DNA from 3 places in the Streptomyces sp. NPDC049687 genome. Region 3 is predicted to be linked to each of the others. Evidence: riboswitches for the same ligand, from Rfam matches in the RefSeq annotation. Region 3 holds a riboswitch; each other region holds the start of a gene.

Region 1 (9,739 bases), on a different contig from region 3:
CGCCAGCGCAGACGCGCCTTGTACTGCAGCAGCACCTCGCCCAGCAGCCACAGCGCGACGATGCCGAACGCGATGTAGAGGACCGTCCAGCCCATGTACGCCCCTCTCCCAGTGGCCGCTACGCAGTGTGTCGTATGTGGGTGCGACCGGTCTAGGCCTGCGGCGGGTGGTGCAGACCCAGGTTCTCGTAGATTTCCAGCGTCGCCGTGGAGTTGTTGAGCGTGATGAAGTGCAGTCCGGGCACTCCCTCGGCCAGCAGCCGTGCGCAGAACTCCGTGGCGAAGTCGATGCCAATGGAGCGTACAGCGGACGGATCGTCTTTGGCTGTGAGCATCCGCTCTTTCAGGGCGTCAGGGAAGTGGGCGTTGCTGAGCTTCGGCAGCCTCTCCAGCATCTTCACACTCGTCACCGGCAGGACTTCGGGGATGACCGGGGTCTCGCAGCCGGCCGCCGCCACCCGGTCGCGCAGACGCAGATACGACTCGGGCTGGAAGAACATCTGCGTGATGGCGTAGTCGGCGCCGGCCCGGCACTTGTCGACGAAGTGCGCGACGTCCGTGTCCCAGTCGCCGGAGCGCGGGTGCATCTCGGGGAAGGCGGCGACGCCCACGCAGAAGTCGCCCGACTCCTTGATGAGCCGGACGAGTTCGGCGGCATAGGTGAGGCCCCGCGGATGCGGGACCCAGTCGCCCATCGGGTCGCCCGGCGGGTCGCCGCGCACGGCGAGCATGTTGCGGATCCCGGCGTCGGCGTACTGGCCGATGATGTTGCGCAGCTCGGCGATGGAATGGTCCACGGCGGTGAGGTGCGCGACCGGGGTGAGGGTGGTGTCGGCGACGATCTGCTGGGTCTCCTTGACCGTGGTCGCCCTGGTGGAGCCGCCGGCGCCGTACGTCACGGAGACGAAGTCCGGGGCCACCGCCTCGACCCTGCGGAGCGCGTCCCACAGGCTCCGCTCGCCCTTGGGCGTCTTCGGCGCGTAGAACTCGAACGAGTACGTCGTCTTGCCGGTCGCCAGGATGTCGCGCACGGTGCGTGCGCGGTCCGTCCTGGTGGATGCGGTTCCAAGGGCCATACCCGCAGGTTAACCAGCGGCCGACGGTCACCCAACCGAATGCCGGATATTTGCCCGAATTGTCGGCTTGTTGTCCACCCTTCGGACAGGCCTTCGGCTGAAACCCGACCGGCCCCTCAGAGCTCGCGCAGGCGCTTCGCGAATTCCGCCGCCGCGGCACCCGGGTCGTCCGCCTCGGTGATCGCCCGGACGACCACGACCCGGCGGGCGCCCGCCTCCAGCACCTCGTCGAGGGTGCCGAGGTCGATGCCGCCGATGGCGAACCAGGGGCGGTCGGTGCCGAGGGCGGCGGTGTGGCGGACCAGGCCGAGACCGGGTGCGTGGCGGCCCGGCTTGGTGGGGGTGGGCCAGCAGGGGCCGGTGCAGAAGTAGTCCACGCCCTCCTGGACGGCGGCGGCCTCGGCCTCCGCCTCGGCGTGCGTGGAGCGGCCGATGAGGACCTCGTCGCCGAGAATGGCGCGGGCCGCGGGGACCGGCAGGTCGCCCTGGCCGAGGTGGAGGACGTCGGCGCCGGCGGCGTGGGCGACGTCCGCGCGGTCGTTGACCGCCAGCAGCTTTCCGTGCCGGGCACAGGCGTCGGCGAACACCTTCAGGTGCTCCAGCTCCTGGGCCGCCTCCATGCCCTTGTCCCGCAGCTGCACGATGTCGACTCCGCCGGCCAGGACCGCGTCCAGGAACTCAGGGAGGTCGCCCTGTCGGGTGCGGGCGTCCGTGCAGAGGTAGAGGCGGGCGTCGGCGAAACGGGCGCGGGCGGTGTCGGGCATGCGTGAGTTCCCCCCAGGGCGGCGGCGTACGAGGGCGGCGGACCGGCCCTCGTACGCCCCGGGTGTGTCGGTTGTCTTCCTCTGGTCAGACGGCGAGCGCCTGGGCGCGGCGCTTCACCTCCGTGCCACGATTCTCGCTCAGGGCCTGCGCGGGGGTGCCGGGCAGGCTCGCGTCGGGGGTGAAGAGCCACTCGAGCATCTCTTCGTCCGTGAAGCCGTCGTCCCGCAGGAGCGTCAGGGTCCCGGACAGGCCCTTGACCACCTTGTCCCCGTCGATGAAGGCGGCGGGGACGTGCAGCGCGCGGTTCTCACCGCGGCGCACGGCGATGAGCTGGCCCTCCTTGACCAGCTGCCGGACGCGCGTCACGTCGACATCGAGCATTTCCGCGATGTCGGGCAGGGTGAGCCAGGCGGGGACGAGAGCATCGATCTTTGCGTCAATCTCGGTCACGAGAACAAGCCTGCCATCTGCCACTGACAGTCGGAAGTCGGGCCGCGACGAGTCGCCGGCCGTCCGCGGCGCCGTCGTGGCCGGGCGCGCCCCCGCGACGGAGCCGAACCTCGGCGGAGCCCGGCCCCCTAGGGCCCCGCAGTCGCGTCCTTCAGGGGGCGGGCCGGGTCCGCGAGCGCCTCCGGGTCCATGCGCCGGGCGGCCTCGATCAGGCGGCGGCCCTGGGCCAGGTCACGCGGCCGGCCGACGGCCAGGAGGGCCACCAGGCGGTCCTCGCGCAGCCAGCACACCGTCCACGCCGGGCCGGACCGGTCACCGCGCCACACCATGCGGTCGGCCACGGCGTGGTGACCGGCGTACTGGACGAAGCGGCCGAACTGCTCGGACCAGAAGTACGGCACCGGGTCGTAGACGGCCGGGGGCTCGCCGGTGGCCGCGCCGACGATGTTCGCGGCGACCGTGCGCGGGCCCTGGAGGGCGTTGTCCCAGTGGTGGACGAGGAGCCGTTCGCCGTACCGTCCCGAGGGGAAGGACGCGCAGTCGCCGACCGCGTACACGTCCGGCACGGACGTGCTCAGGTGGGCGTCGGCCACGACCTCGTGGTGCGCGCCGAGTTCGACGCCGGAGCCGGCCAGCCAGGCGGTGGCGGGCCGGGCGCCGATACCGACGACCACGGCGCCGGCGGGCAGCCGGGAGCCGTCGTCGAGGACGACCGCGCCCGGTTCGACACGCTCCACGCGCGCGTGGGTGCGCAGATCGGTGCCGCTGTCGGCGTACCAGGAGGTCATCGGGGCGGCGACCTCGGCCGGCAGGGCACCGGCGAGGGGGCGGTCGGCGGCCTCCACGACGGTGACCGCGCAGCCGGCCTCGCGCGCGGCGGTGGCGAACTCCGCGCCGATCCAGCCGGCGCCGACGACCACGATGTCGTGCTGCCGGGCGAGCACCGGCCGCAGCCGTTCGGCGTCGTCCAGGGTGCGCAGCAGATGGACGCCGGGGACGCCCTCGGCGCCGGGCAGCCGGATCGGTTCGGCACCGGTGGCGAGGACGAGGACGTCGTAGGGGACCGGCCCGGCCTCGGTGTCCACCTCGTGGTCGGCGGGGCGCAGGCCGAGCACCTCGCGGCCGAGCAGCAACTCGATGCCGAGGCTCTCGAAGTCGACGTCGAAGGCGGAGCCCTCGGCCTTGCCGAGCAGGACGGCCTTGGACAGCGGAGGCCGGTCGTAGGGCTGGTGCGGCTCCGCGCCGATCAGCGTGACCGTGCCGTCGAAGCCCTGTTCGCGCAGCGCGACCGCGGTCTGCACACCGGCCATGCCCGCGCCGACGACGACCACCCGCCGCCCCGCCGGCCTGTCTTCTTCCCGCGTCTGCTCGCTCACCTGATCACCATAGACACCTGACGAATAGTCAGTCAGCGGTCGTGTGCCGTGACCTGCTCCACAACGCTCGTACCGCTGCCCTCCTGCGACTCCCAGGCCCAGGTCTCCTCCAGGCGCACCCGGCCGTCGGGCAGTGCGACGACTGTCGACACACAGCGCCCCGAGGACGTCGTCCCGTCGTGCTTGAGCTGGACGTACCGGAAGTCGAGCCGGTCGCCCTCACGGGTACCCACGAGATGCCCGCGTACGACGTCGCCGCCCCCGTAGTCCGCCCAGATCACGCCGTCCCGCTCGTGGTACGTGAAGCGGGTGCGGGTGCCGACCTGGCCCGGGGCCTGGTCGGCGACGGGGGCGAGGACGAGGCCGTCCAGCGAGCCGGGCATGACGAAGGCTCCCTTTACACAGGCGTGGAACCACGGGCTAGGGTGACCCAACGTAGAGCACTCGCGGGAGCCCGGACGCACCGGGCTGAGAGGGAGGCTGGCGGCCTCCGACCGTACGAACCTGATCCGGGTCATGCCGGCGAAGGGAGGGGCTGGACGCCCATGTCGCGTACACGTACATCCGATGTCCTGGTCGTCGGGGGCGGGATCATCGGCCTGGTCACGGCCTGGCGGGCCGCGCAGCGCGGGTTCGCCACGACGGTGGTGGACCCCGAGCCGGGCGGTGGGGCCGCACGGGTGGCGGCCGGGATGCTGGCCGCCGTCACCGAGCTCCACTACGGCGAGCAGACCCTGCTGGGCCTGAACCTGGCCTCGGCCCGCCGCTATCCGGACTTCGCGGCCGAACTGACGGAGGTCACCGGGCAGGATCTCGGCTACCGCCGGTGCGGCACGCTCGCGGTGGCGCTGGACGCCGACGACCGCGCCCACCTGCGGGAACTGCACATGCTGCAGGCGCAGTCGGGGCTGGAGTCGGAGTGGCTCACGGGGCGGGAGTGCCGGCGCCTGGAGCCGATGCTCGCGCCCGGGGTGCGGGGCGGGCTGCGGGTGGACGGCGATCACCAGGTCGATCCCCGGCGGCTGGCCGACGCGCTCGTCACCGCGTGCGAGCGGGCGGGCGTGGTCTTCCGCCGCGCGTGGGCCGAACGGCTGTCCGTGACGGGCGGGCGGGCGTCGGGGGTCGTGACGGGGGACGGCACGGCGTTGGAGGCGGGGCAGGTGGTACTCGCGGCCGGAAGCCTCAGCGGGCGCCTCGCGGGCGTCCCGGAGGACGTACTGCCCCCGGTCCGGCCGGTGAAGGGGCAGGTGCTGCGGCTGACGGTGCCGCCTCGGTTCGCGCCGTTCCTGAGCCGTACCGTGCGGGCCGTCGTCCGAGGGAGTCAGGTGTATCTGGTGCCGCGGGAGAACGGCGAGCTGGTCGTGGGCGCCACGAGCGAGGAGCTGGGCTGGGACACGACGGTGACGGCGGGGGGCGTGTACGAACTTCTGCGCGACGCCCACGAACTGGTGCCGGGGATCACGGAACTGCCGTTGACGGAAACCCGCGCGGGACTGCGCCCCGGTTCCCCGGACAACGCGCCGCTGCTCGGGCCGACGGACCTGGACGGGCTGCTGCTGGCCACCGGGCACTACCGCAACGGGGTGCTGCTGACACCGGTGACCGGTGACGCGATGGCGCACGCCCTTGCCACCGGTGAACTCCCCGACGAGGTCCGTCCCTTCACACCCCGGCGCTTCGGTGCCGCCGCCCTCACGGAGCAGCCCGCGTGAACATCTCGGTGAACGGCGAGCGGCAGGTGGTCGCTCCCGGTACGGCCCTCGACAGCGTCGTACGGTCCCTGACTCCGGCGCCCTCCGGGGTGGCCGCCGCGCTCAACGAAACCGTCGTCCCGCGCGCGCAGTGGTCCGCCACGGCGCTCCGCGAGGGTGACCGCGTGGAAGTCCTGACCGCCGTGCAGGGGGGCTGAGCGCCATGGCCGACGATCTCTTCGTCCTCGGGGGTACGTCCTTCTCGTCCCGTCTGATCATGGGTACGGGGGGTGCGCCCAGCCTGGAGGTGCTGGAGCGGGCGCTGGTGGCGTCCGGGACCGAGCTGACGACGGTCGCGATGCGGCGGGTGAACCCAGAGGTGCGGGGCTCCGTGCTGTCGGTGCTCGAGCGGCTGGGCATCCGGGTGCTGCCGAACACGGCGGGGTGCTTCACGGCCGGGGAGGCCGTGCTGACGGCCCGGCTGGCGCGGGAGGCGCTGGGCACCTCGCTGATCAAGCTGGAGGTCATCGCCGACGAGCGGACCCTGCTGCCGGATCCGGTGGAGTTGCTGGAGGCGGCGGAGACGCTGGTGGACGACGGGTTCACGGTGTTGCCCTACACGAACGACGATCCTGTGCTGGCGCGGAAGCTGGAGGATGCCGGCTGTGCCGCCGTCATGCCGCTGGGGTCCCCGATCGGATCGGGACTCGGCATCCGCAACCCCCACAACTTCCAGCTGATCGTCGAGCACGCGCGCGTGCCGGTGATTCTGGATGCGGGGGCCGGTACGGCGTCGGACGTGGCGCTGGCGATGGAGTTGGGGTGCGCGGGGGTGATGCTGGCGTCGGCGGTGACGCGGGCGGCGGACCCCGAGCGGATGGCGTCGGCCATGCGGGCCGGGGTCGAGGCGGGAAGGCTGGCCCGGCTCGCGGGCCGGATCCCCCGCCGTTACTTCGCGGAGGCGTCCTCGCCCACGGAGGGCCTGGCCGCCCTGGACCCCGAGCGCCCCGCCTTCTGATCTCCCGCCGAAAGCGCTCCCTCCGTCTCTCGGCCCGTGGTTCGCGTCACAGGTCGGCTGCAGTCCTGCTCCGAAGGGGTGGAAGGGGGGGACGTGTCAGTGGTGGCTCGTAGACTCGCCTGCGTGGACACGACCCTTCAGGACCCTCTGGTCGGGCAGGTGCTCGACGGTCGGTATCGCGTCGACGCGCGTATCGCGGTGGGCGGGATGGCCACGGTCTATCGGGCCGTGGACACCCGTCTCGACCGTGTGCTCGCTCTCAAGGTGATGCATCCGGCGCTCGCGGCCGACGGGTCGTTCGTCGAGCGGTTCATCCGTGAGGCCAAGTCCGTGGCGCGGCTCGCGCACCCCAATGTCGTCCAGGTGTTCGACCAGGGGACCGACGGGTCGTATGTGTATCTCGCCATGGAGTACATCGCCGGGTGCACGCTGCGTGATGTGCTGCGCGAGCGCGGGGCGCTGCAGCCGAGGGCCGCCTTCGACATCCTGGAGCCCGTGCTCGCCGCGCTCGGCGCCGCGCACCGGGCCGGCTTCGTCCACCGGGACATGAAGCCGGAGAATGTGCTGATAGGGGACGACGGCCGGGTCAAGGTCGCGGACTTCGGCCTGGTGCGGTCCGTGGACACCGTCACCAGTACGACGGGTGCCGTGCTCGGGACCGTCTCGTATCTCGCCCCCGAGCAGATAGAGCAGCCCGGTGCCGCCGCCCCCGGGGTGGACGTCTACGCGTGCGGTGTCGTCCTCTACGAGATGCTCACCGGTGAGAAGCCGCACGACGGCGACTCCCCCGCGATCGTGCTCTACAAGCATCTCCACGAAAACGTTCCGCCGCCTTCCGCCGCCGTGCCCGGGCTGCCGTTCGAGCTGGACGAACTCGTGGCGTCGGCCACCGCCCGCACCCCGGACGTCCGGCCGTACGACGCCGTCGCGCTGCTCGGGCAGGTCCGGGACGCACGCGCCGCCCTGAGCGAGGAGCAGCTGGACGCCCTGCCCCCGCAGGCCGTGTCCGCCGGGCACGACAACGCGGAGGACCGTACGAGCGTCATTCCGCGCTCGCTGACCGTGCCGCGGCTGCTGCCGGTCGACGAGGACGATGTGCCCGGCGCCGAGGGTGGCCCCCTCGGCCTCGACCACACCTCGCGGTTGCAGAGTCCGCCGCCGCTGCCGCCCCGGGGCCGTTCCGCGCGGGCCCCGCGTGGGATGCTCGCGCTCATCACCGTCGTCCTGCTGGTGATCGGCGTCGGAGCCGGCGTCTGGTACATCAACTCGGGCCAGTTCACCAAGGTCCCCGCGGTGCTGACGCAGACCCGGGCGAAGGCCGAGAAGCGGCTGGAGGCGGCCGGGCTGGAAGTCGGCAAGGTCGAGCACGCCTACAGCGACACCGTAAAGCGCGGGACGGTCATCAGTACGGACCCGGGGCCGGGCGAGCGGATCCGCAAACACGACTCGGTCACGCTCACCGTCTCCGACGGCCCGCAGACCGTGAAGGTGCCGGACGTGACGGGTTCCCGGCTGGACAAGGCCAAGGAACTGCTGGAGTCCGACGGCCTTGAGCCGGGGCTGGTCACCAAGGAGTTCAGCGACGACGTCGTCAAGGGCTTCGTGATCGGCACCACCCCGGCGGCAGGCACCGAGCGGCGTGCGGGGTCCGCCGTCTCGATCGTCGTCAGCCAGGGCAGCCCGATCGACGTCCCGGACGTCACCGGCGAGGACCTGGACGACGCCAAGGCCGAGCTGGAGGAGGCCGGCCTGAAGGTGGAGGTCGCCGCCGAGCAGGTCAACTCCGAGTTCGACAAGGGCCAGGTCGCGGCGCAGACCCCGGAGGCGGACAGCCGGGCCGCCGACGGCGACACGGTGACGCTGACCCTGTCCAAGGGCCCGGAGATGGTCGAGGTCCCGGACGTGGTCGGCGACAGCGTCGACGACGCGAAGGAGTCGCTGGAGGCCGCCGGCTTCGAGGTCAAGGAGGACCGCGGGCTGCTCGGACTGTTCGGCGACACCGTGAAGAAGCAGTCCGTGGAAGGCGGCGAGAGCGCGCCCAAGGGGTCGACGATCACGATCACCATCCGGTGACCATCCAGTGAGCGGGCGGTGCCGGGGCGGTGCTCGGGGCATGACACCCTGAACGGGTGAGTCAGAACCACCCTGTCCCCCCGAACACCGCCGTCCCGAGCGACTCCGTCCTGAACGACCCCGTTCCGAACCGCGCCTTCCCGTCCCGCAACCCCGTCGGCGGCCATGTTCCGGTGGCCGGCGGACTGCACTCCGTGGGGCTGTCGTACGCCCATGACCTCAAGGCAGAGACGGTCCAGGTCTTCGTCGCCAACCCGCGCGGCTGGGCCACACCGGCCGGCAACCCGGCGCAGGACGAGGCGTTCCGGGAGACCTGTACGGCGGAGTCGATCCCGGCGTATGTCCACGCGCCGTACCTGATCAACTTCGGGTCGCACACCGAGGCGACGGTGGAGAGGTCGGTGGAGTCGCTGCGGCACTCACTGCGCCGGGGGCGGGCGATCGGTGCGCTGGGTGTGGTGGTGCACACGGGCAGCGCGACGGGCGGGCGGGAGCGGTCCGTGGCGCTGAAGCAGGTGCGGGACCATCTGCTGCCGCTGCTGGACGAGCTGACCCATGACGACGACCCGTTCCTGCTCCTGGAGTCCACCGCCGGGCAGGGCGCCTCCCTCTGCTCCCGGGCCTGGGACTTCGGGCCGTATTTCGAGGCGCTGGACGCCCACCCGAAGCTCGGCGTCTGCCTCGACACCTGCCACATGTTCGCCGCCGGGCACGACCTGACCGGCCCGTCCGGCATGCACCGGACCCTCGACCTGCTGGTGGACACCGTCGGTGAGGGCCGGCTGAAGCTGATCCACGCCAACGACTCCAAGGACGTCGTCGGTGCCCACAAGGACCGGCACGAGAACATCGGTGCGGGTCATATCGGCGAGGACCCGTTCCGCGCCCTGATGACCCACCCGGCGACGGCGAACGTGCCCCTGGTCATCGAGACACCCGGTGGCAAGGAGGGTCACGCGGCGGACGTGGAACGCCTGAAGAAACTCCGGGACGGCTGAGCCGGGCCGGGGCTCAGAGGTCGGGACCCTCCCCGGGCCCCTCCTGGTAGGAGTAGCGCTGTTCCTTCCAGGGGTCGCCGATGTTGTGGTAGCCGCGTTCCTCCCAGAAGCCCCGGCGATCGGCGGTCATGTACTCGACGCCGCGGACCCACTTGGGCCCCTTCCAGGCGTAGAGGTGAGGGACGACCAGGCGGACCGGGAAGCCGTGCTCGGCGGTGAGGAGCTCGCCGTCCTTGTGGGTGGCGAAGATCGTGCGCTCGGAGGCGAAGTCCGTGAGGCGCAGGTTGGAGCTG
Region 2 (9,739 bases), on a different contig from region 3:
GCGGTGCAGTGTCAGGGGTTGATTACCGGCCATTCGACGGCAAATGACGGGGTAACTCGATGTGCGAGTCCGTACAGGCAGTTCAGGCAGAAGTGATGATGAGCTTTCTTGTGTCCGAGGAGCTTTCGTTCCGCATCCCGGTGGAGCTGGGCTATGAGTCGCGCGATCCCTATGCCGTGAGGCTCACCTTTCATCTTCCCGGGGACGCGCCGGTGACCTGGGCCTTCGGGCGCGAGTTGCTCATCGATGGAGTGGGCAGGCCGTGCGGCGAGGGGGACGTACGGGTTTCGCCCGTGGACCCCGAGGTGCTCGGTGAGGTGCTCATCCGGCTTCAAGTGGGCGGTGACCAAGCCCTTTTCCGGTCCTCCGCGGCCCCCTTGGTGGCTTTCCTCGACCGCACGGACAAACTGGTCCCCCTGGGCCAGGAGGGTGCGCTCGCCGACTTCGACGCGCATCTCGACGAGGCGCTGGACCGGATCCTGGCGGAGGAACAGAGCGCCGGTTGAGCCCACCAGCGGCAAGGGGTGGCGGAACGCTTCGCCACGGGGGTGGGGCCGCGCAAAAACGCTTCTCCTGCGGGGCTGCGGACGCCTCCGGGGCTTCCGCAGGCGCGCGTCGCCTGCCCCGGCGTCCCGCCGCCTCAGCGCTTGCGTCGCCTGCCCCGGCGTCCCGCCGCCTCAGCGCTTGCGTCGCCTGCCCCGGCCGCCCCGGGACGCGGCCGTGCCTGCTGCCGCTGCTCCCGACGGAACGGGCTCCGGCACCGCCGCGGCCGCCGTTCCCGGTTCCGGGCGGTCGGCCGCGACCACCAGGGCCGCGAGGGCGGTGGTGACCGGCACCGACGCCACCAGACCGATCGAGCCCACCAGCGTGCGCACGATCTCCTCGGCGACCAGCTCGCTGTTGGCGACCGTGCCGACGCTGCTCTGCGCGATCGAGAAGAGCAGCAGCAGCGGCAGCGCGGCACCGGCGTAGGCGAGGACGAGCGTGTTCACCACGGACGCGATGTGGTCGCGGCCGATACGGATGCCGGCCCGGTACAGCCCGCGCCAGCCCATCGCGGGATTGGCCTCGTGCAGCTCCCAGACCGCGGACGTCTGGGTGACCGTCACGTCGTCGAGGACGCCGAGGGAGCCGATGATGATGCCGGCGAGCAGTAGGCCACTCATGTCGATCGACGGGTACAGGCCGTGGATCAGGCCGGTGTTGTCGTCCGTGTTGCCCGTGAGCGCGGCCCAGTCGATGAACCAGGAGCCGAGGAAGCCGATCAGCAACAGTGAGATGAGGGTGCCGAGTACGGCGACGGACGTACAGGCCGAGAGACCGTGGCACAGATACAGGGCGATCAGCATGATGGCGCTCGACCCCACCACGGCCACGAGCAGCGGGTTCGAGCCCTGCAGGATCGCGGGCAGGATGAAGAAGTTCAGGATCAGGAAGCTGGCGGCGAGCGCCACCAGCGCCATGACGCCCCGCAGCCGTCCGACGACCACGACGGCGACGGCGAAGATGACGGCCAGCACCGTCATGGGAACACGGCGGTTGACGTCGGTGACCGAGTACTGCAGGTCCTTCGGCGCCGAGGGCTCGTAGGCGACCACGACCTTCTCGCCCTCGTGCAACTGCCGCGACTGGTCGGGCTGGACGATCTCGGTGAACGTCCGGCCCTTGTCGTCGCCGGTGTCCACGCGGATCGTGGCCTTCTTGCAGGTGCCGTTCGCCTCTTGCTCGGCGGTGGAGCCCTCGGCTGTGGAGGTGTCGCCGGTCGGGGCGTCGGCGGAGGCGTTCACCGACTGGCAGCTCACGCTCACGACTTTGGTGACCGTGGCCTGCTGGGTCTGCCGGTCGAAGCCGACCCCGGTGCGCTCGTGCGAGGGGGCCCCACCCGGCCACAGCACCACCAGCCCGACCAGCACGGCCGCGGCGAACGGGATGAGGATCGCCGCGATGACCTTGCGGAGATGCTTGGAGACGGGGGCGGCCGGGCCGTGACTGTGGCTGTGCCCGTGCGTATGCCCGTGCCCACCACCGGAACCGGGACCGTCCCCGCCACCACGACCATCGCCGTGCCCGTGGCCTCCGTTGTGCCCGTCACCGGGACCGTGCCCGTGGCCCCCGCCGTGCCCGTCACCGGGACCGTGCCCGTGGCCCCCGCCGTGCCCGTCACCGGGACCGTGCCCGTGGCCTCCGTTGTGTCCGTCACCAGGGCCGTGGCCCGGCCCGCCAGGGACTCCACCATGCCCCGGCCCCACCGCGGAACCAGGGCCATATCCCGCACCGGGCGGGCGGCCCGGCCCATAGCCCCGTGGGTTGTCGTGCCCGCGGCTGTCTGCGCTGTTGAAATCGCGGTCCCCCCCGCGTCCTTGAGCGGGACCGCTTCGGGGGCCGTTCACAGGGCCTTGCCCAGGACTGTGCGCAGGGCCTTGCCCAGGACTGTGCGCAGGGCCTTGCCCAGGGCCGTGCCCACTACCGCTTCCAGGGCCGTTTCCGGGGCCGCCGCCGACCCCGGGCCTGCGGGGCGGCTCGGATGGCGGGTACGGGGGCTGGTGTGTCGTGGTCACCGCCCGATCATCGCAAGAACGACGGAGGCCCACTGTTCACCGCGCCACAAATGACGCTAGCGTGGAGCCACCTTTGCACACGCGGGAGCTCGGAGCACCGGGCTGAGAGGGCGCTGACCTCCGTCTTTGCGATGTTTCACGTGGAACGTCACTTGACTTAGTGATGTTTCACATGGAACGTCGGCAGACGGTAGCCGCTGCGTCGACCGCCGAACCTGTTACCGGGTAATGCCGGCGTAGGGAGTAGGTCTCATGACCAACAAGGACGCACGCACGCCTGCCTTCACGCAGAACGCGGCCAGCGATGAGGCGGCCGACACGGCCGACGCAAACACGGCCGACGCGACCAGTGAGAAGGCCGGGAAGTCCATCGGCTGGCACAAGGGGTACATCGAGGGCACCCGCCCCGACCTGCGTGTGCCGGTTCGCCAGGTGCACCTCACCAACGGGCAGTCGGTCACCCTGTACGACACCTCCGGCCCGTATACCGATGCGCTCGTCGACACCGACGTACGCAGGGGCCTGGCGCCGCTGCGCGAGAACTGGATCATCGCCCGCGGTGACACCGAGGAGTACGCGGGTCGTCCCGCCCGTCCCGAGGACGACGGCATCAAGCACACCTCGCCGCGCGGCGGACTGCGCAACCTCGACGCGGTGTTCCCGGGACGGCCGCGTCTGCCGCGCCGCGGCCGGGACGGCAAGGCGGTCACCCAGCTGGCGTATGCGCGTCGGGGGGAGATCACGCCCGAGATGGAATTCGTGGCTCTCAGGGAGAACGTTTCTCCTGAGGTGGTCCGCGAGGAGATCGCGGCGGGACGCGCGGTGCTGCCGGCCAACGTCAACCACCCGGAGATCGAGCCGATGATCATCGGCAAGCGGTTCCTGGTGAAGGTCAACGCCAACATCGGCAACTCGGCGGTGACCTCCTCCATCGAGGAGGAGGTCGAGAAGATGACCTGGGCGACCCGTTGGGGCGCCGACACGGTCATGGACCTGTCCACCGGCCGCAACATCCACACCACCCGTGAGTGGGTGCTGCGCAACTCCCCCGTCCCCATCGGCACGGTGCCGCTGTACCAGGCGCTGGAGAAGGTCGACGGCAGGGCCGAGGAACTGACCTGGGAGATCTACAAGGACACCGTCATCGAGCAGGCCGAGCAGGGTGTGGACTACATGACGGTTCACGCGGGCGTGCGCCTCCCGTTCGTCCCGCTCACCGCGCGCCGCAAGACCGGCATCGTCTCGCGCGGCGGCTCGATCATGGCGGCCTGGTGCCTCGCGCACCACAAGGAGTCGTTCCTGTACGAGAACTTCGAGGAACTCTGCGAGATCCTCGCCGCCTACGACGTCACGTACTCGCTGGGCGACGGCCTCCGGCCGGGCTCGATCGCGGACGCCAACGACGAGGCGCAGTTCGCGGAGTTGCGCACGCTCGGGGAACTCAACACGATCGCCAAGCGTTTCAACGTACAGACCATGATCGAGGGCCCGGGACACGTCCCGATGCACAAGATCAAGGAGAACATCGACCTTCAGCAGGAGATCTGCGATGAAGCTCCGTTCTATACGCTCGGCCCGCTGACGACGGACGTCGCGCCGGCGTACGACCACATCACCTCCGGCATCGGTGCCGCGATGATCGCCTGGTGGGGCACGGCCATGCTCTGCTATGTCACGCCCAAGGAGCACCTGGGCCTGCCCAATCGTGACGACGTCAAGACCGGTGTCATCACCTACAAGATCGCCGCCCACGCTGCCGACCTCGCCAAGGGGCACCCCGGGGCGCAGGAATGGGACGACGCGCTGTCCGACGCCCGCTTCGAGTTCCGCTGGGAGGACCAGTTCAACCTCGCTCTCGACCCGGACACGGCAAGGGAGTTCCATGACGAGACGCTGCCGGCCGAGCCGGCCAAGACGGCTCACTTCTGCTCGATGTGCGGGCCGAAGTTCTGCTCCATGAAGATCTCTCAGGACATCCGCCGCGCACACGGTGGGAGCCGGGAGGAGATCGAGGAGGGCATGGCCCAGAAGTCGAAGGAGTTCGCGGCGAGTGGCAACCGGGTGTATCTGCCCATCACCAACTGATGCGCCCCGGTAGGTGACGGGGAGCAGTCAGGCCCGGCGTCCTGGGGCCGAAGGCGAGGGCGTCGGTGCTTGACTGGGCTCATGACTGCGCGATCCATGAGCAAAGGTGCCAATCTGCCGGTCGACTCGCCCGTCGTTCGTGCGGAACTCAGCTGGTCCGAGGGGGCCGCAGGACCGGACGTCGACGCCTCGGCCCTGCTGCTGACCGCCGCCGGACGGGTGCGTGACGACGGTGACTTCGTCTTCTACAACCAGCCGTGTCATGCGTCCGGCGCGGTGACCCACCTCGGCAAGCAGAGGGCCGACGGCGTCATGACCGACACCGTCCAGGTGGACCTGGGCTCGCTGGAGAGCGCCGTCGAGCGGGTGGTGCTGTGCGCGTCGGCCGACGGCGGCACCTTCGGGCAGGTGGCCGGACTGACGCTTCGGCTGCTCGGCCCGGACGGGCGGTCCGAACTGGCGCGCTTCGAGATGCGGGCGGAGACGGAGACGGCGTTCATCGGCGGCGAGCTGTATCTGCGCGAGGGACGCTGGAAGTTCCGTGCGGTCGGACAGGGGTACGCCTCCGGACTCGCGGGACTCGCCACGGACTTCGGCATCACCGTCGACGAGGAGCCACCCGACGCGACCGCGCCGCCCACCCCGGGTGCGGCCGCACCGCCGTCCTCCGACGCGTCTGCCCCGCCGTCCCGGGCCATGGACTTCCCACCGTCTCGGACCGGCGCTGCGCCGCCACCTCAGCCGGGCGCGGTACCGCCGGCCCCGCCCGCGGCCTTCCCGCCGCCCCCGCCCGCGGCTGTCCCGCCGCCCACCGGCCCACGCCTGATCAAAGGGGAGGAGCGGCTTCCCGTGGACATGCGCAAGCGGCTGTCCCTGCGCAAGGAGCAGGTCGCCGTCAGCCTGAGCAAGCGGGGAGCCGCGGGGATTCGCGCACGGGTCGTCCTCGTCCTGGACGCCTCCGGCTCCATGGCGTTCCTGTACTCGCGCGGTGTCGTGGCCGACGTGGTGGAGCGCATGGCCGCGGTGGCCGCGCAGCTCGACGACGACGGCGAGATGCAGGCCTGGACGTTCGCCAGCAACCCCGCACGTCTGCCCGACCTCCGCCTCGGCGAACTCCCCGAGTGGCTGCGGCTGCATGTGCGTGTGGGCGAGATCAGCTTGTTCCGGCGCGGCAAGAAGCCACGGAAGGGGCTGGAATCCGGCCAGGTGGACATGCGGACGGTCGGCATCCAGAACGAGGAGCAGAAGGCGATCGCCGAGGTCAGGGCGTTTGTGCGGGACCATCCCGCGACCGCGCCCACCCTGGTGCTGTTCTTCTCCGACGGAGGCGTCTACCGCGATGCGGCTATCGAGCAGGAGCTGCGGGCGGCGGTCGAGGAGCCGATCTTCTGGCAGTTCGTCGGCCTCGGCCGGTCCCACTACGGCGTCCTGGAACGGTTCGACACGCTCCCCGGCCGGCGCGTCGACAACGTGGGCTTCTTCGCCGTGGACGACATCAGCACCCTCCCGGACCAGGAACTCTACGACCGGCTGCTGTCCGAGTTCCCGTCCTGGATCACGGCGGCCGCTGGGGCAGGCATTCTCTGACCCGTGCAGGCGCCTGCCGAACGGCTTGCGCTCCCTCGTTCCAGGGCGTTCGGGAGGCGCAAGCCGAGGGCCTATTCCGGCTGGTGGTCCGGGCCGCCGAAGTCCGGGCTCGTGTAGTCCGGGCTGCTGAAGCTCGGGCGGGGGCCGGCGGGGCCGTCGTCGGGGCTGGTGAAGCCCGGACGGTCGTACCCGATCTTCGGAAGGCGGCCGGTGGGGGCCGGCGGGGCCGGTTCGGGGCGCAGTTCGGAGGTCGGCCCGTGGTCGGCGAGGGCCTCCCGCAGGAACGGCAGGATGCCGCGCTCCAACAGGGCCTCCCGCCAGGCCTCCTTCGCCCGGGCGACCTCGTCGCTCAGCTCGCCGTACGGCCCGGCCTCCAGGGACGGACGGTTGCGCAGGGCGGTGAGCAGCAGCCCGATGGTGGCGACGAGAATCGCGGCCGCGGCGATGGCCCCGAACGCCCATCCGACGTTCAGCATCGCCTGGGCGGCCGCCTGATCGGGTTCGATCGCCTTGAGGCAGTAGCCGACGAGCAGGAAGAGCACCGCGGCGGTTCCGGCGAGCACGGGGGTGAGTACGGCGGCGACGGCGACGGCGCCCGCCCCGGCGGCCTCGGCGGCCTGGGCCGCCTCCCCCACGGTGGTGGCGAGCCCCATCGCGCCCGCGCCCGGCTCTGCCGAGCCGGAATCGTGCGGGGACGAGGGGGTGGACGGCGCGGGGTGGCGCAGTTCCTCGCGGACCTTCACATAGTGCTGGTACTCGGTCGCCGCGGCCGCCGTGATGAGCGCGGAGGCGTTGAGCGCCATGGTGCGCAGCTGTTCGGGGTTGAGCCGCTGTCCGACAGCGGCCAGTTCCGGGTGGTGTGGTGCGGAGCGCAGCGCCTCGTCGAGGATCCGCTCGTACTCCTGGCGGTCCTCACTGTGCAGGTGCTGCGGAACGCTGTTCATGTGCATCCCCCGATGCTCCGTAGGGCTTGGGGCTCGCATGCCAACGAGCCGTCGGGCAGAAACGGAGGGGAGCCTGCTACGGATAAGGCGATGGTAGAGCGGCGACGGCATGCGGTGACAGGGGGTTTGCTGAAATTGGCCCCTGGCCCGCGGTGTCGCCGACGGGTCCATGGGGCCGCCGGCCTGCCCCGGAACGCCTAATCGTCGAGGGGAAGTTGCTGGACCAGCAGCTTCCCGGCCATCGTCACGCCGCCGTCCATCGCGATGGCCAGCCCGTCGGCGTACACGTGCGGTCCCTCGACATGCGGGCCGCCGTTGTCCTCGTCCTCCTCGGAGCCGACCTCGCCCATCAGGTACGGGATCGGGCTGTGGCCGTGAACGATGCGGGTGCCGCCGTACGTATCGAGCAGGGAGCGGACGGCGTCGGCGCCGCCCTCGTCGCGGAAGGAGAAGCGCTTGGTGAACTTGCGGAACAGATCCCACACCTCGTCCGCGTCGTTGCGCGTGATCGTCTCGCGGACGGTGTCGTTGACCGCCTCGATCGAGTCGCCGTAGTCGAGGTAGGCGGTGGTGTCGGAGTGGACGAGCAGATGACCGTCGACCTCCTCGACGGCGTCGAGACGGGCCATCCACTGCAGGTGGTGGTCCTGGAGGCGGTCCATGTCGTGCTTCTGGCCGCCGTTGAGCAGCCAGGCCGCCTGGAAGGTGGCGGTGCCCGCGCCGGAGTTGACGGGGGTGTCGCCGAAGCGCTTGGCGCCGAGTAGCAGCAGCTCGTGGTTGCCCATGAGGGCCTTGCAGTAGCCGCCGGCCGCGGCGGCCTCGGCGGACAGCCGCATGACGAGGTCGATGACGCCGATGCCGTCCGGACCGCGGTCGGTGAAGTCGCCGAGGAACCACAGTCGGGAGGTGCCCGCGCACCATTGGCCCGCCGCGTCGACGAGGCCCTTCTCCTGCAGCGCGGCCACGAGTTCGTCGAGGTAGCCGTGCACGTCGCCGACGACGAAGAGCGGCCCGGGGCCGGTCGTGGGCAGCGGATCGGGGGCCGGCGCCGGGTCGACGGCCACCTGAAGGGTGTCGCCCCGGTTGATGACCGGCAGATCGCGCTGCGTCGGCGTATAACCGTCCGGATGCTCCAGGGGATCCTCGAGCGGCGGCGCGGCATTGCCCGGATGCGCGCTGTGGTCGTACGGACCGGTCTCGTGGACGTACGCGGGCACCCGGAAGTCGCGCAACGTCGCCGTCCGCTCCGCCTCGGGTCCCTGACCGGCCCCCTGAGTCATCAGACCCCTCCACCATCGCGCCGCATGCACCCTTCGGGCTGCCTGGTCGCAGCGGCCCGCGGTGCCGTGGGCCCATCATAGGAATGCGGATCGGGCCGTGTGATGACCCAGGGGTGCTGAATCGGAGCAAGGCTCCAGTTCATCGCGGCTTTCGCCCCGATTGGGCCGGTCTTCGGCAGTCCACTCACACCCCGCGCACACCCCACTCACACGCGCCTCCTCCTGGGCGTGGGGCGCAGGGACAGTGTCGCGCAAGGCACAGGGGCGGTGCCGCGCGGCGCGCAGGAACGGTTTTCCCGGGCACGCCGGAGCGGCCGGACGGCGGGAGACCGGGCAGTCGCACGGCGGTCGGCGGACGGCGCGGCGAGTGCGCGCCGCAGACGCGGGACGGCTGCGGGCGCACCCGCAGCGCTGCCCCGGCCTCAGCCCGGCCGGGCCGCTCCCCCTACCCCTTCTCCGGTGCCCGGGGCGGACTCACCGTCGTCCGGGGCGGACGTCGCTGAGAAGAGGTACGGACGATCAGTTCCGTCGGTATCACCTGTTCGACCGGCCGGTCGGAGTCCACGCTCTCGATCGCGTCGATCAGGAGCTGGACCACGGCCGTCCCGATGCGGCGCGGCTTCAACGAGAGCGTGGTGATGGGCGGCTCGGTGCTGGCGTACACGGTGGACTCGCTGCAGCACACCAGCAGCAGATCCTCCGGCACCCGCAGCCCGTAGCGGCGGGCGGCGGCCAGAAGATCGGTGCCGTTGGGATCGAACAGGCCGTAGACCGCGTCGGGCCGGTCCGGGCGGGCCAGCAGCCGGTCGGCGGCGATGGCGCCCGCGCACGGGTCGTGGGCGGGGTAGGCCTCGTAGACCGGATCCTGGCCGACACGCTCGCACCAGCGCAGATACGCGGACGTGGACAGATGCGTGTACGTGTCCGTCGTGGTCCCCGTCAGCAGGCCGATCCGGCGGGCGCCGGCGTCGGCCAGATGGTCGAGGATGTCGAGTACGGCGGCCTCGTGGTCGTTGTCGACCCACGCGGTGACCGGCAGCTCGCCGACCGGACGGCCGTCGGAGACGACCGGTAATCCCTGCCGGACGAGCTCGCTGACCACCGGATCCTGGTCGGACGGGTCGATGACGACCGTGCCGTCCAGGGCGACGTTCGACCACACGTCGTGACGCGAGGTCGCGGGGAGGATGACGAGGGCGTAGCCGCGGGCGAGCGCGGCGGAGGTGGCGGCACGCGCCATCTCCGCGAAGTACGCGAACTCGGTGAAGGTGAAAGGTTCATCCCC
Region 3 (9,739 bases):
CGCCGAAGGAGGTGAAGGTGAAGAGGAAGACCATCAGCGCGGCGGCTGCCACGGCGGGCCCGAGGGCGGGGAGCGTGACCGTGCGCCAGGCCCTTCGGCGTGAGGCGCCCAGCATCCGCGCGGCCTCCTCCTGCCTGGGGTCGAGCTGGGCCCACAGCCCGCCGACCGTCCGGACGACCACCGCGTAGTTGAAGAACACGTGTGCGAGCAGGATCGCCCACACGGTCGTGTCGAGGCGTACGCCCCACAGCTCGTCGAGGAGCCCGCCGCGTCCGACGAGCGCGAGGAACGCCGTACCGACGACGACCGTCGGCAGCACGAACGGGACGGTGACCACGGCCCGCAGCAGCTGCTTGCCCGGGAAGTCGAGCCGGGCGAAGACATACGCGCCCGGCAGGGCGACCAGCAGGGTGAGCGCGGTGGAGGCGAGCGCCTGCCAGGTGGTGAACCACAGGACGTGCCGGATGTCGGACTGGCCCAGTACCTCCGTCAGCCGCCCGAGCTGCCACACCCCGTCGACCCGCAGCCCGCGCGCGACGATCGCGGCGACGGGGTAGGCGAAGAACAGCCCGAAGAACGCGACGGGCAGGACCATGAGCCCGAGCCGCGCCGCGCTCCCGGAAGGCCTTTCGGCCGGGGCTACTTCAGTACGAGCGAGGTCCACGACTTGACCCACTGGTCGCGGTGGTCGGCGATCTCCGCCGGGTCCATGGTCTCGGGGTCCTTGGCGGCGGGCCCGTACTTCGTGAACTCGGCGGGCACGCTCGCGCCCTCCACCACCGGGTAGACGAACATGTTGAGCGGCATGTCCTCCTGGAACTTCCTGGTGATCAGGAAGTCGATGAGCGCCTTGCCGCCCGCGCTGTTGCGCGCGTTGCTCAGCAGCCCGGCGAACTCGATCTGCCGGAAGCAGGTCCCGGCCGCGACCCCGGTCGGGGCGGTGCTGGGCCTGGGGTCGCCGTAGATCACCTCGGCGGGCGGCGAGGAGGCGTAGGACACGACGAGCGGCCGGTCCGCCTTGGCCTTCTTGCCGCCGGCCGACCCCGAGAACTCCTCGTTGTAGGCCTGCTCCCAGCCGTCGACCACCTTCACACCGTTGGCCTTGAGCTGCTTCCAGTACTCTTCCCAGCCTCCCCCGCTCTCGGCTCCGCTCGAGCCGGAGGCGCCCCCGTCCCCGTACCGGGCGGCCGTACCGAGCAGGAAGCCGAGGCCGGGCGAGGAGGTGGAGGCGTTCTCGGTGACCAGGAGGTTCTTGTACGCGGGCTTCACCAGGTCGGCGAAGGTGGCCGGCGGGGTCAGCTCGTGGTCGGCGAAGTACTTCTTGTCGTAGTTGACGCAGATGTCGCCGTAGTCGATCGGCGTGACCCGGTGCTTGCCGGCGTCCAGCTGGTACGCGCTGCCGACCTGGTCGAGCCCCTTGGCCGCGTACGACTGGAACAGGCCGTTGTCGAGGGCGCGGGAGAGGAGGGTGTTGTCGACGCCGAAGAAGACATCGCCCTGCGGGTTGTCCTTGGTGAGGATGGCCTTGTTGACGGCCTGCCCGGCGTCGCCGTCCGTGAGGACCTTGACCTTGTACCCGGACTCCTTCTCGAAGGCGGCGAGCACGCTCTTGGAGGCGGCCCACGAGTCGTGGCTGACGAGGGTGACGGTCTTGGAGTCCGCCGGGCTCTTGGCGTCGGACGACCCGCACGCGGACAGCGTGAGCAGGCCGAGGCCGACCGTCGCCGCCACGAAGGTCTTGGTGTGCACTGGATGTCCTCCTGGGGTTGGCCAGGAAGAACGCGGCCCCGCCCGGGGACGCCCGGGCAGGGCACAACAGCTTGAGTGGTGACCGAACTTCCTACCCAGAATGACCTGGGCGAGGTTCAGAGGGTCTGCGGCCCGTTCGCCGCACTCTCAGCGCTGTGGCGCTCCCCTGTCGGAATATGAAGATATGTGGACGTGGCCAGATTTTACCGCTCGGTGGCGGCCAGCTGACCACAGGCTCCGTCGATCTCCTGGCCACGGGTGTCCCGGACGGTGACCGGCACCCCGTGCGCCGCGATGGCCTCGACGAACGCCTTCTCGTCCTCGGGACGGGACGCGGTCCACTTCGAGCCCGGGGTCGGGTTCAGCGGAATGAGATTGACGTGCACGGGCTTGCCCCTGAGCAGCCGGCCGAGCCGGTCACCGCGCCACGCCTGGTCGTTGATGTCGCGGATGAGGGCGTACTCGATGGAGAGCCGACGGCCCGACTTCTCGACGTACTCAAAGCCCGCGTCGAGCACCTCGCGCACCTTCCACCGCGTGTTCACGGGGACGAGGGTGTCGCGCAGCTCGTCGTCCGGCGCGTGCAGCGAGATGGCGAGCCGGCACTTGAAGCCCTCGTCGGCGAACCGGTGGATGGCGGGCACCAGGCCGACCGTCGACACGGTGATGCCACGCTGCGACAGCCCGAGCCCGTCCGGCGCCGGGTCCGTGAGCGCCCGGATCGCACCGACGACCCGCTTGTAGTTGGCGAGGGGCTCGCCCATCCCCATGAAGACGATGTTGGAGAGCCGGGCCGGCCCGCCGGGAACCTCTCCGTCCCGCAGCGCCCGCATCCCGTCGACGATCTGATGCACGATCTCGGCGGTCGAGAGATTCCGATCGAGCCCCGCCTGTCCGGTGGCGCAGAACGGGCAGTTCATCCCGCACCCCGCCTGCGAGCTGATGCACATGGTCACCCGGTCCGGGTACCGCATCAGCACCGACTCGACGAGCGTCCCGTCGAACAGCCGCCACAGCGTCTTGCGGGTGGTGCCCTGGTCGGTCGACAGATGCCGTACGACGGTCATCAGCTCGGGCAGCAGGGCCTCCTGCAGCTTGCCGCGCGAGCCGGCCGGGATGTCGGTCCACTCCGCCGGATCGTGCGCGTACCGCGCGAAGTAGTGCTGCGAGAGCTGCTTGGCACGGAACGGCTTCTCACCGATCTCCGCGACGGCGTCCTTCCGCTCGGCAGGCGAGAGGTCGGCAAGGTGCCGCGGCGGCTTCTTGGCTCCGCGGGGGGCTACGAATGTGAGTTCTCCGGGCTTAGGCATGGCCGTACCAGTGTCGCAGATCCAATCGGGTGCCCCCGGCGCCGAGCCCGTACCGTGTCAGGAGCGCCTGTGCCGCCGCGTCCCTCGGTCGCCGCGACGGCGCCGGGCGCCGGGGCGAGGCCCCCGCGCCCGCGAGCAGCCGCTGCCACGAGGACCACCCCATCCCCTGAACGCCCCGACGAGCAGAAGCGCGGGGGCCAGGGCGAAGAGCAGGACGTTCTCGACGGATCGGGTCCCCCGGACCAGGTCGCCGCCGGCCGTCGGGAAGCCCTTCGGATCCACTCCGGCGCCCAGCCGGTCTATGCCGTGCGGTGCTCCAGTCGGTCCTTCAGCAGCCGTTCGTTGAGCGGCAGCTCCTTGCGCATCTGGGGGCGGACGACCAGAGGGAGCAGGACCTTGCCGATGCCCTTGCCCTCGAAGTCGACCTCCATGGTCACGCGGGACCGGCGGCCCTCGTCGAGCGGGTCGATCTCACCGTGGACATGACCGCGGATGGGGCCGTCGACGCCTTGCAGACCCCAGACGTACGGCGGCTCGTACTCGGTGTACTCCATGGTCATCGGGATCTCCCGGCGGCCGACGTGCCGGGTGATCCGTACTCGGGAGCCGACACCGATCGGGCCGGGGTCGAGCGGCTCCGCCGAGACCGCGCTCGCCTGCCATTCGGGCAGGTGGGACGGGTCGTTCAGGTACGCCCACACCTCTTCGGGACTGCGGTCGACGTCGATCGATTCGCGGAAGTCGGACATGACGCCCGCCCCCTTTCAGGGCGATCCCCCCTGTGAGGCCTTCCATGGGAATCGTCCCACTCACCCGCCCACCGGGCCACGGCAGCGGGCCCCCGCCCTGAGCGACCAGGACGGGGGCCCGCGAAAAACCGTGGCGTGCGGACGGTCAGCCGGAGCCCACGAACAGCACGAGCAACAGCCATACGACGGGAGCCGTCGGCAGGAGCGAGTCCAGACGGTCCATGATGCCGCCGTGACCGGGGAGCAGGGTGCCCATGTCCTTGATGCCCAGGTCCCGCTTGATCATGGACTCGCCGAGGTCGCCGAGCGTGGCGCTGGCCGCGACCGCGAGGCCGAGCAGCAGACCCTGCCACCAGGTGCCGTCGTCGATCAGGAACTGCATGCACAGCGCGCCCACGACCATCGCGAACGACACGGCGCCCAGCAGGCCCTCGCGGGTCTTGCCGGGACTGATGCGCGGGGCGAGCTTGTGCTTGCCGAAGCGCCAGCCGACGGCGTACGCGCCGGTGTCGCTGACGACCGTGAGCAGCAGGAACGTCAGCACGCGCCGCGGGCCGTCGTCGGCGGTGAGCATCAGGGCGACGAAGGTGGCCAGGAACGGGACGTAGAAGGCCGCGAAGACGCCGGCCGTGACGTCCTTGAGGTAGCCCTCCGGCGGCTCGGTCATCCGCCAGACCAGGACCGCGAGCGCGGTCAGGGCCATGGCGACCCAGGCGCCCTCGGGTCCCCTGACGTATCCGGCGACGACCATCGCGGCGCCGCCGAGCGCCAGCGGCACGAGCGGTGCCTTGATCTCCTTGCGCTCCTGCAGCCTGCTGGTCAGCTCCCACAGACCCACGACGACGGCGACCGCTATCACACCGACGAACACGGCCTTGACGATGAACAGCGACACGACGATCAGCGCACCGAGCCCGACCCCGACCCCTATGGCCGCGCTCAGGTCTCGGCCCGCGCTCTTCTTCTGCGGTGCGGGCGCCGGCTGAGGGGCGTCGGGCATGGGCTCCGGATTCTGCGGCACCGCCGCATGGGGCCGTGCCGACGGTGTGTGGTCGCCGTGAGCGGCGCTGCCGTACGGCTCGTCGTGGAACAAGGGGCCGCCCAGCCGAGCGGCCCCCCTGTCGTCATCCTGGTCTCCGCCGTGAGCGGGTAGGTCGGGGACGATGGGCATGGGGCGAGTCTGCTGCGCCTCAGGCGCATCGTACGCGGGACCCGCCGGGGCAGCCCCCTGGACAGGTCCCTGGTCGATGGGCCCCCAGTACCCGGCCTGTGACCCGGCTTGCGGCGGAGAACCCCAGGAAGAGTCGTTCATCAGACCTCGAGCAGCTCCGCTTCCTTGTGCTTCAGGAGCTCGTCCACCTGAGCGACGTACTTCGCGGTGGTGTCGTCGAGCTCCTTCTCCGCACGGCGGCCCTCGTCCTCGCCGACCTCGCCGTCCTTGACGAGCTTGTCGATCGCGTCCTTGGCCTTGCGGCGCACGGAACGGATGGACACCCGGGAGTCCTCCGCCTTGCTCTTGGCGACCTTGATGTAGTCGCGGCGGCGCTCCTCGGTGAGCTCGGGGAACACCACCCGGATGATGTTGCCGTCGTTGCTCGGGTTGACGCCCAGGTCGGAGTCACGGATCGCCTGCTCGATGTTGCGCAGCGCCGTCTTGTCGAACGGGGTGACGACCGCCATGCGCGGCTCCGGCACGGAGAACGAAGCCAGCTGGTTGATCGGCGTCGGCGCGCCGTAGTAGTCGGCCACGATCTTGTTGAACATCGCCGGGTGCGCACGGCCGGTGCGGATCGCGGCGAAGTCCTCCTTGGCGACCACGACGGCCTTCTCCATCTTCTCCTCGGCCTCGAGGAGGGTCTCTTCGATCACCACTTGCTCCTGCGTGTCTTGAGTAAGGCCCGGCTGCGGTTCCCTGTCGGTGGCGGCGGCCGGCTGCGTCGCGTCTTCTTCCTGCACGGTTCCCGACCGGCAGGACATTGTCCATCCTCCGACCAGGGTCCGTCCCCCGGTCACGGGTTGTCGTGCGAACCCGGGGGGTTTTCCGGTCAGGCCCGGCTGTCCTGCTCACCCACAAGCGTGCCGATCTTCTCACCCTTGACGGCGCGAGCGATATTGCCCTCGGCCAGAAGCTCGAAAACGAGGATCGGAAGCTTGTTGTCGCGGCACAGCGTGACGGCGGTGGCGTCGGCGACCTTGAGGTCGCGCGTGATGACCTCGCCGTAGCCGAGGGCGTCGAACTTGACGGCCTCCGGGTTGGTCTTGGGGTCGGAGTCGTACACGCCGTCGACCCCGTTCTTGCCCATCAGCAGCGCCTCGGCGTCGATCTCCAGGGCGCGCTGGGCGGCGGTGGTGTCGGTGGAGAAGTAGGGCATGCCCATACCGGCGCCGAAGATCACGACGCGGCCCTTCTCCAGGTGGCGCACGGCGCGCAGCGGGATGTACGGCTCGGCGACCTGGCCCATGGTGATGGCGGTCTGGACGCGGCTGTCGATGCCCTCCTTCTCCAGGAAGTCCTGGAGAGCGAGGCAGTTCATGACCGTGCCGAGCATGCCCATGTAGTCCGAGCGGGCCCGGTCCATGCCGCGCACCTGGAGTTCGGCGCCGCGGAAGAAGTTGCCGCCGCCGATGACGACCGCGATCTCCGCCCCGTCGCGCACGACGGCCGCGATCTCACGGGCGATCTTGTGCACCACGTCGGGGTCCACGCCCAGGCCCCCGCCACCGGCGAACGCCTCTCCGGACAGCTTCAGCAGAAACCGGCCGCGTACTTTGCCGTCGTCGCTCTTCTGGGCCTTGGTGGTCATGGGAGATCCCGCCTCTTTCACGTGGTGCACATACGAAGAAGGCCATTGCCGGTCGGGTGTCCTTCGCAACCCATGCGCGGCAATGGCCTCCTCGTCAGATCTGCTGTCGTCCATCACGCACGCGCGCGTGACGGCGTACCGGGACGACTGCTTACGACCCTATAGCGGCCGGGCGTCCGTCGCGGTACGGACTCAGATGCCGACCTTGATGCGCGAGAAGCGCTTCAGGGTGACACCGGCCTCGTCCAGGACCTTCTGGACGGACTTCTTGTTGTCGAGCGCGTACGGCTGACCGAGCAGCGTCGCGTCCTTGAAGAAGCCGTTGAGGCGACCCTCGACGATCTTGGCGATCGCGGCCTCGGGCTTGCCCTCGGCGCGGGTGGTCTCCTCGGCGATGCGGCGCTCGGACTCGACGACCTCGGCCGGCACGTCCTCCTTGGAGAGGTACTTCGGCGCGAAGGCGGCGATGTGCTGGGCGACGCCCTTGGCGACCTCGGCGTTCGGCTTGTCCAGCTCGACGAGGACACCGATCTGCGGGGGCAGGTCGGGCATCGTGCGGTGCAGGTACGCGGAGACGAAACCGTCGTCGAACTGCGCGTAGCGGTCCAGGACGATCTTCTCGCCGAGGTTGGCGTTGGCCTCGTCCACGAACGCCTGGACGGTCTTGCCGGCCTCGATCTCGGAGCCGAGCAGCGCCTCGAGGTCGGCCGGGGAGGTCTTGGCGACGTGCTCGGCGATGGCGTTGGCCACGGCCTGGAACTTGTCGCCCTTGGCGACGAAGTCCGTCTCGCACTTCAGCTCGACCAGGACGCCGGAGGAGTTGTCGTCGGCGATGATCGCGACCACGGCGCCGTTCTCGGCGGAGCGGCCCTCGCGCTTGGCGACGCCCTTCTGGCCCCTGATGCGGAGCGCCTCGACGGCCTTCTCGACGTTGCCCTCGGCCTCGTCCAGCGCCTTCTTGCAGTCCATCATGCCGGCGCCCGTGAGCTCACGGAGCTTCTTGACGTCGGCGGCGGTGTAGTTCGCCATGAGTCTGTGAATCTTTCTCGAAGTCTGGAAGATCGAAGATCAGGGGGTCTGCCCCGTCCCCAGGGAGCGGGGAGCGGCTGACACGCCGCCGATCTACGGGTGAACGGCGGGGGCGGACTTCATGTCACCGCCCCCGCCGTCAACCTTGACGCTGACGGGACGGTCAGGCCTGCTCGGCGTCCGCGGCCGGGGCCTCGGCGGCGGGAGCCTCGGCGGGCGCCTCGGCGGCCTCGGCAGCCGGAGCCTCGGCGGCCGGAGCCTCGGCGGCCGGGGTCTCCTCGGCCTTCTTCTCGCCCTCGAGCAGGTCGCGCTCCCACTCGGCGAGCGGCTCGCCCGCGGCCTTCTCACCCTTGTCACCGGTGGCGACGCCGGAACGGGCGATGAGGCCCTCGGCGACGGCGTCGGCGATCACGCGGGTGAGCAGGGTGACGGAGCGGATCGCGTCGTCGTTGCCCGGGATCTTGTAGTCGACCTCGTCGGGGTCGCAGTTCGTGTCGAGGATGGCGACGACCGGGATGTTCAGCTTCCGGGCCTCGCCGACCGCGATGTGCTCCTTCTTGGTGTCCACGATCCAGACGGCGCTGGGAACCTTGGACATCTCACGGATACCACCGAGGGTCTTCTCCAGCTTGGCCTTCTCGCGCGAGAGCACGAGAAGCTCCTTCTTGGTCAGACCGGACGCGGCGACGTCCTCGAAGTCGATCTGCTCGAGCTCCTTGAGGCGCTGCAGACGCTTGTAGACGGTCGAGAAGTTGGTGAGCATGCCGCCCAGCCAGCGCTGGTTGACGTAGGGCATGCCGACGCGGGTGGCCTGCTCGGCGATGGCCTCCTGCGCCTGCTTCTTCGTGCCGACGAACATGACCGTGCCGCCGTGGGCGACGGTCTCCTTGACGAACTCGTAGGCGCGGTCGATGTACGACAGCGACTGGAGCAGGTCGATGATGTAGATGCCGTTGCGCTCGGTGAAGATGAAGCGCTTCATCTTCGGGTTCCAGCGACGGGTCTGGTGACCGAAGTGGACGCCGCTCTCCAGCAGCTCCCGCATCGTGACGACGGCCATGGCCGTTCTCCTTGGGTTTCTCGGTTGTGCCGCGGATGCCGGACGGCTCCCGCGCCTGACGCCCGCGGTGCGCCGAGCCACGAAGGACCGAGGGGCGCGGATACCGGAGAACCGACCGTGGCCGGCCCCCGATACCGGGGCGTGCGAAGTCGACCCGGTGACCCGGATCGCCAGAAGAAGTGTACGGGACCCGCGGGCCACCGGGTGACGCCGCTCTCCACAACCGGAAGGTTGTCCACAGGTCTCGGCCGGGATCGACTCCCGCGCGGGACGGTTCTCCCCATGGACACGAAGCGATGCGCGGGCCTGGGGCTGTTGCTGGTGCCGGCCCTGCTGGCGTCCGTGGCGTGGGCGGACCCGTCTCCACCGCCGCCGGCCGCCCCTCCCCCACCCGTACCGGCGATCGGCAGAACCTGGCCGGTGGGAACGCGTCCGGCGGTCCTACGGGGCTGGGAGCCCCCGGTGACGGCGTACGCCCGGGGCCACCGAGGCGTGGACCTGGCGGCGGCACCGGGCGCACCGGTACGAGCGGTGGCCGCCGGCCGGGTGATGTACGCCGGCCGGGTGGCGGGAAAGGGTGTCGTGTCCGTGGAGCTGACCGGCACGGACCTCAGAACGACCTACGAACCGGTACGGGCCTCGGTCCCGAAGGGCGAGGAGGTGACCGCGGGCGAGGTCATCGGCACGGTGGAGCCGACGGGCTCCCACTGCACGACACCGTGCGTGCACTGGGGCCTGCGAAGGGACCGGACGTACCTGAACCCCTTGGCGCTGTTGCCCCCGTCGCTGCTGCGGCGGGGCCCGTCGAGGCTACTGCCCCTGTCCTCCTAGGGCAGGTTCTCGGCGCGGGCAGTCGTGCCTCCCCCAGTGCCGCACACCCCCCGCAGCACCATGCGCACCGCTGCCTCGGTGATCGCCTCCGGCGTCTCCGCCGCCCCCAGCTCGATCCTCCGCACGGCCGAGTCCACGACCCCCTGCACCAGCATCGCCGCCAACCGGGGCTCGCCATGCCCCATCTCCCCCAACGCCGTCACGATC

The links. Region 3 has a riboswitch for thiamine pyrophosphate ahead of ACIBVL_RS32055 (thiamine ABC transporter substrate binding subunit). Riboswitches for the same ligand answer to the same signal wherever they lie in the genome.
Region 1: another riboswitch for thiamine pyrophosphate. It lies ahead of thiO (glycine oxidase ThiO); the one in region 3 lies ahead of ACIBVL_RS32055 (thiamine ABC transporter substrate binding subunit).
Region 2: another riboswitch for thiamine pyrophosphate. It lies ahead of thiC (phosphomethylpyrimidine synthase ThiC); the one in region 3 lies ahead of ACIBVL_RS32055 (thiamine ABC transporter substrate binding subunit).

The regions. Positions count from the first base shown of each region.
Region 1 is NZ_JBITLN010000001.1:413,353-423,091, forward strand. It holds gene ACIBVL_RS01890 (hypothetical protein) at 1-95, opposite strand, end outside; gene metF (methylenetetrahydrofolate reductase [NAD(P)H]) at 152-1,075, opposite strand; gene thiE (thiamine phosphate synthase) at 1,192-1,839, opposite strand; gene ACIBVL_RS01905 (Rv2175c family DNA-binding protein) at 1,925-2,290, opposite strand; gene ACIBVL_RS01910 (NAD(P)/FAD-dependent oxidoreductase) at 2,419-3,666, opposite strand; gene ACIBVL_RS01915 (hypothetical protein) at 3,699-4,049, opposite strand; TPP riboswitch at 4,103-4,214, shown strand; gene thiO (glycine oxidase ThiO) at 4,212-5,378, shown strand; gene thiS (sulfur carrier protein ThiS) at 5,375-5,575, shown strand; gene ACIBVL_RS01930 (thiazole synthase) at 5,581-6,375, shown strand; gene pknB (Stk1 family PASTA domain-containing Ser/Thr kinase) at 6,499-8,448, shown strand; gene ACIBVL_RS01940 (deoxyribonuclease IV) at 8,559-9,446, shown strand; gene ACIBVL_RS01945 (sulfite oxidase-like oxidoreductase) at 9,460-9,739, opposite strand, start outside.
Region 2 is NZ_JBITLN010000003.1:720,243-729,981, forward strand. It holds gene ACIBVL_RS13245 (SsgA family sporulation/cell division regulator) at 60-506, shown strand; gene ACIBVL_RS13250 (YibE/F family protein) at 678-2,249, opposite strand; TPP riboswitch at 2,630-2,818, shown strand; gene thiC (phosphomethylpyrimidine synthase ThiC) at 2,811-4,643, shown strand; gene ACIBVL_RS13260 (VWA domain-containing protein) at 4,725-6,230, shown strand; gene ACIBVL_RS13265 (hypothetical protein) at 6,302-7,180, opposite strand; gene ACIBVL_RS13270 (metallophosphoesterase) at 7,372-8,454, opposite strand; gene ACIBVL_RS13275 (LacI family DNA-binding transcriptional regulator) at 8,900-9,739, opposite strand, start outside.
Region 3 is NZ_JBITLN010000012.1:141,551-151,289, forward strand. It holds gene ACIBVL_RS32050 (ABC transporter permease) at 1-664, opposite strand, end outside; gene ACIBVL_RS32055 (thiamine ABC transporter substrate binding subunit) at 640-1,749, opposite strand; TPP riboswitch at 1,820-1,927, opposite strand; gene rlmN (23S rRNA (adenine(2503)-C(2))-methyltransferase RlmN) at 1,953-3,059, opposite strand; gene ACIBVL_RS32065 (SRPBCC family protein) at 3,359-3,808, opposite strand; gene ACIBVL_RS32070 (phosphatidate cytidylyltransferase) at 3,954-5,120, opposite strand; gene frr (ribosome recycling factor) at 5,120-5,677, opposite strand; gene pyrH (UMP kinase) at 5,854-6,612, opposite strand; gene tsf (translation elongation factor Ts) at 6,805-7,641, opposite strand; gene rpsB (30S ribosomal protein S2) at 7,805-8,701, opposite strand; gene ACIBVL_RS32095 (murein hydrolase activator EnvC family protein) at 8,984-9,532, shown strand; gene ACIBVL_RS32100 (helix-turn-helix domain-containing protein) at 9,529-9,739, opposite strand, start outside.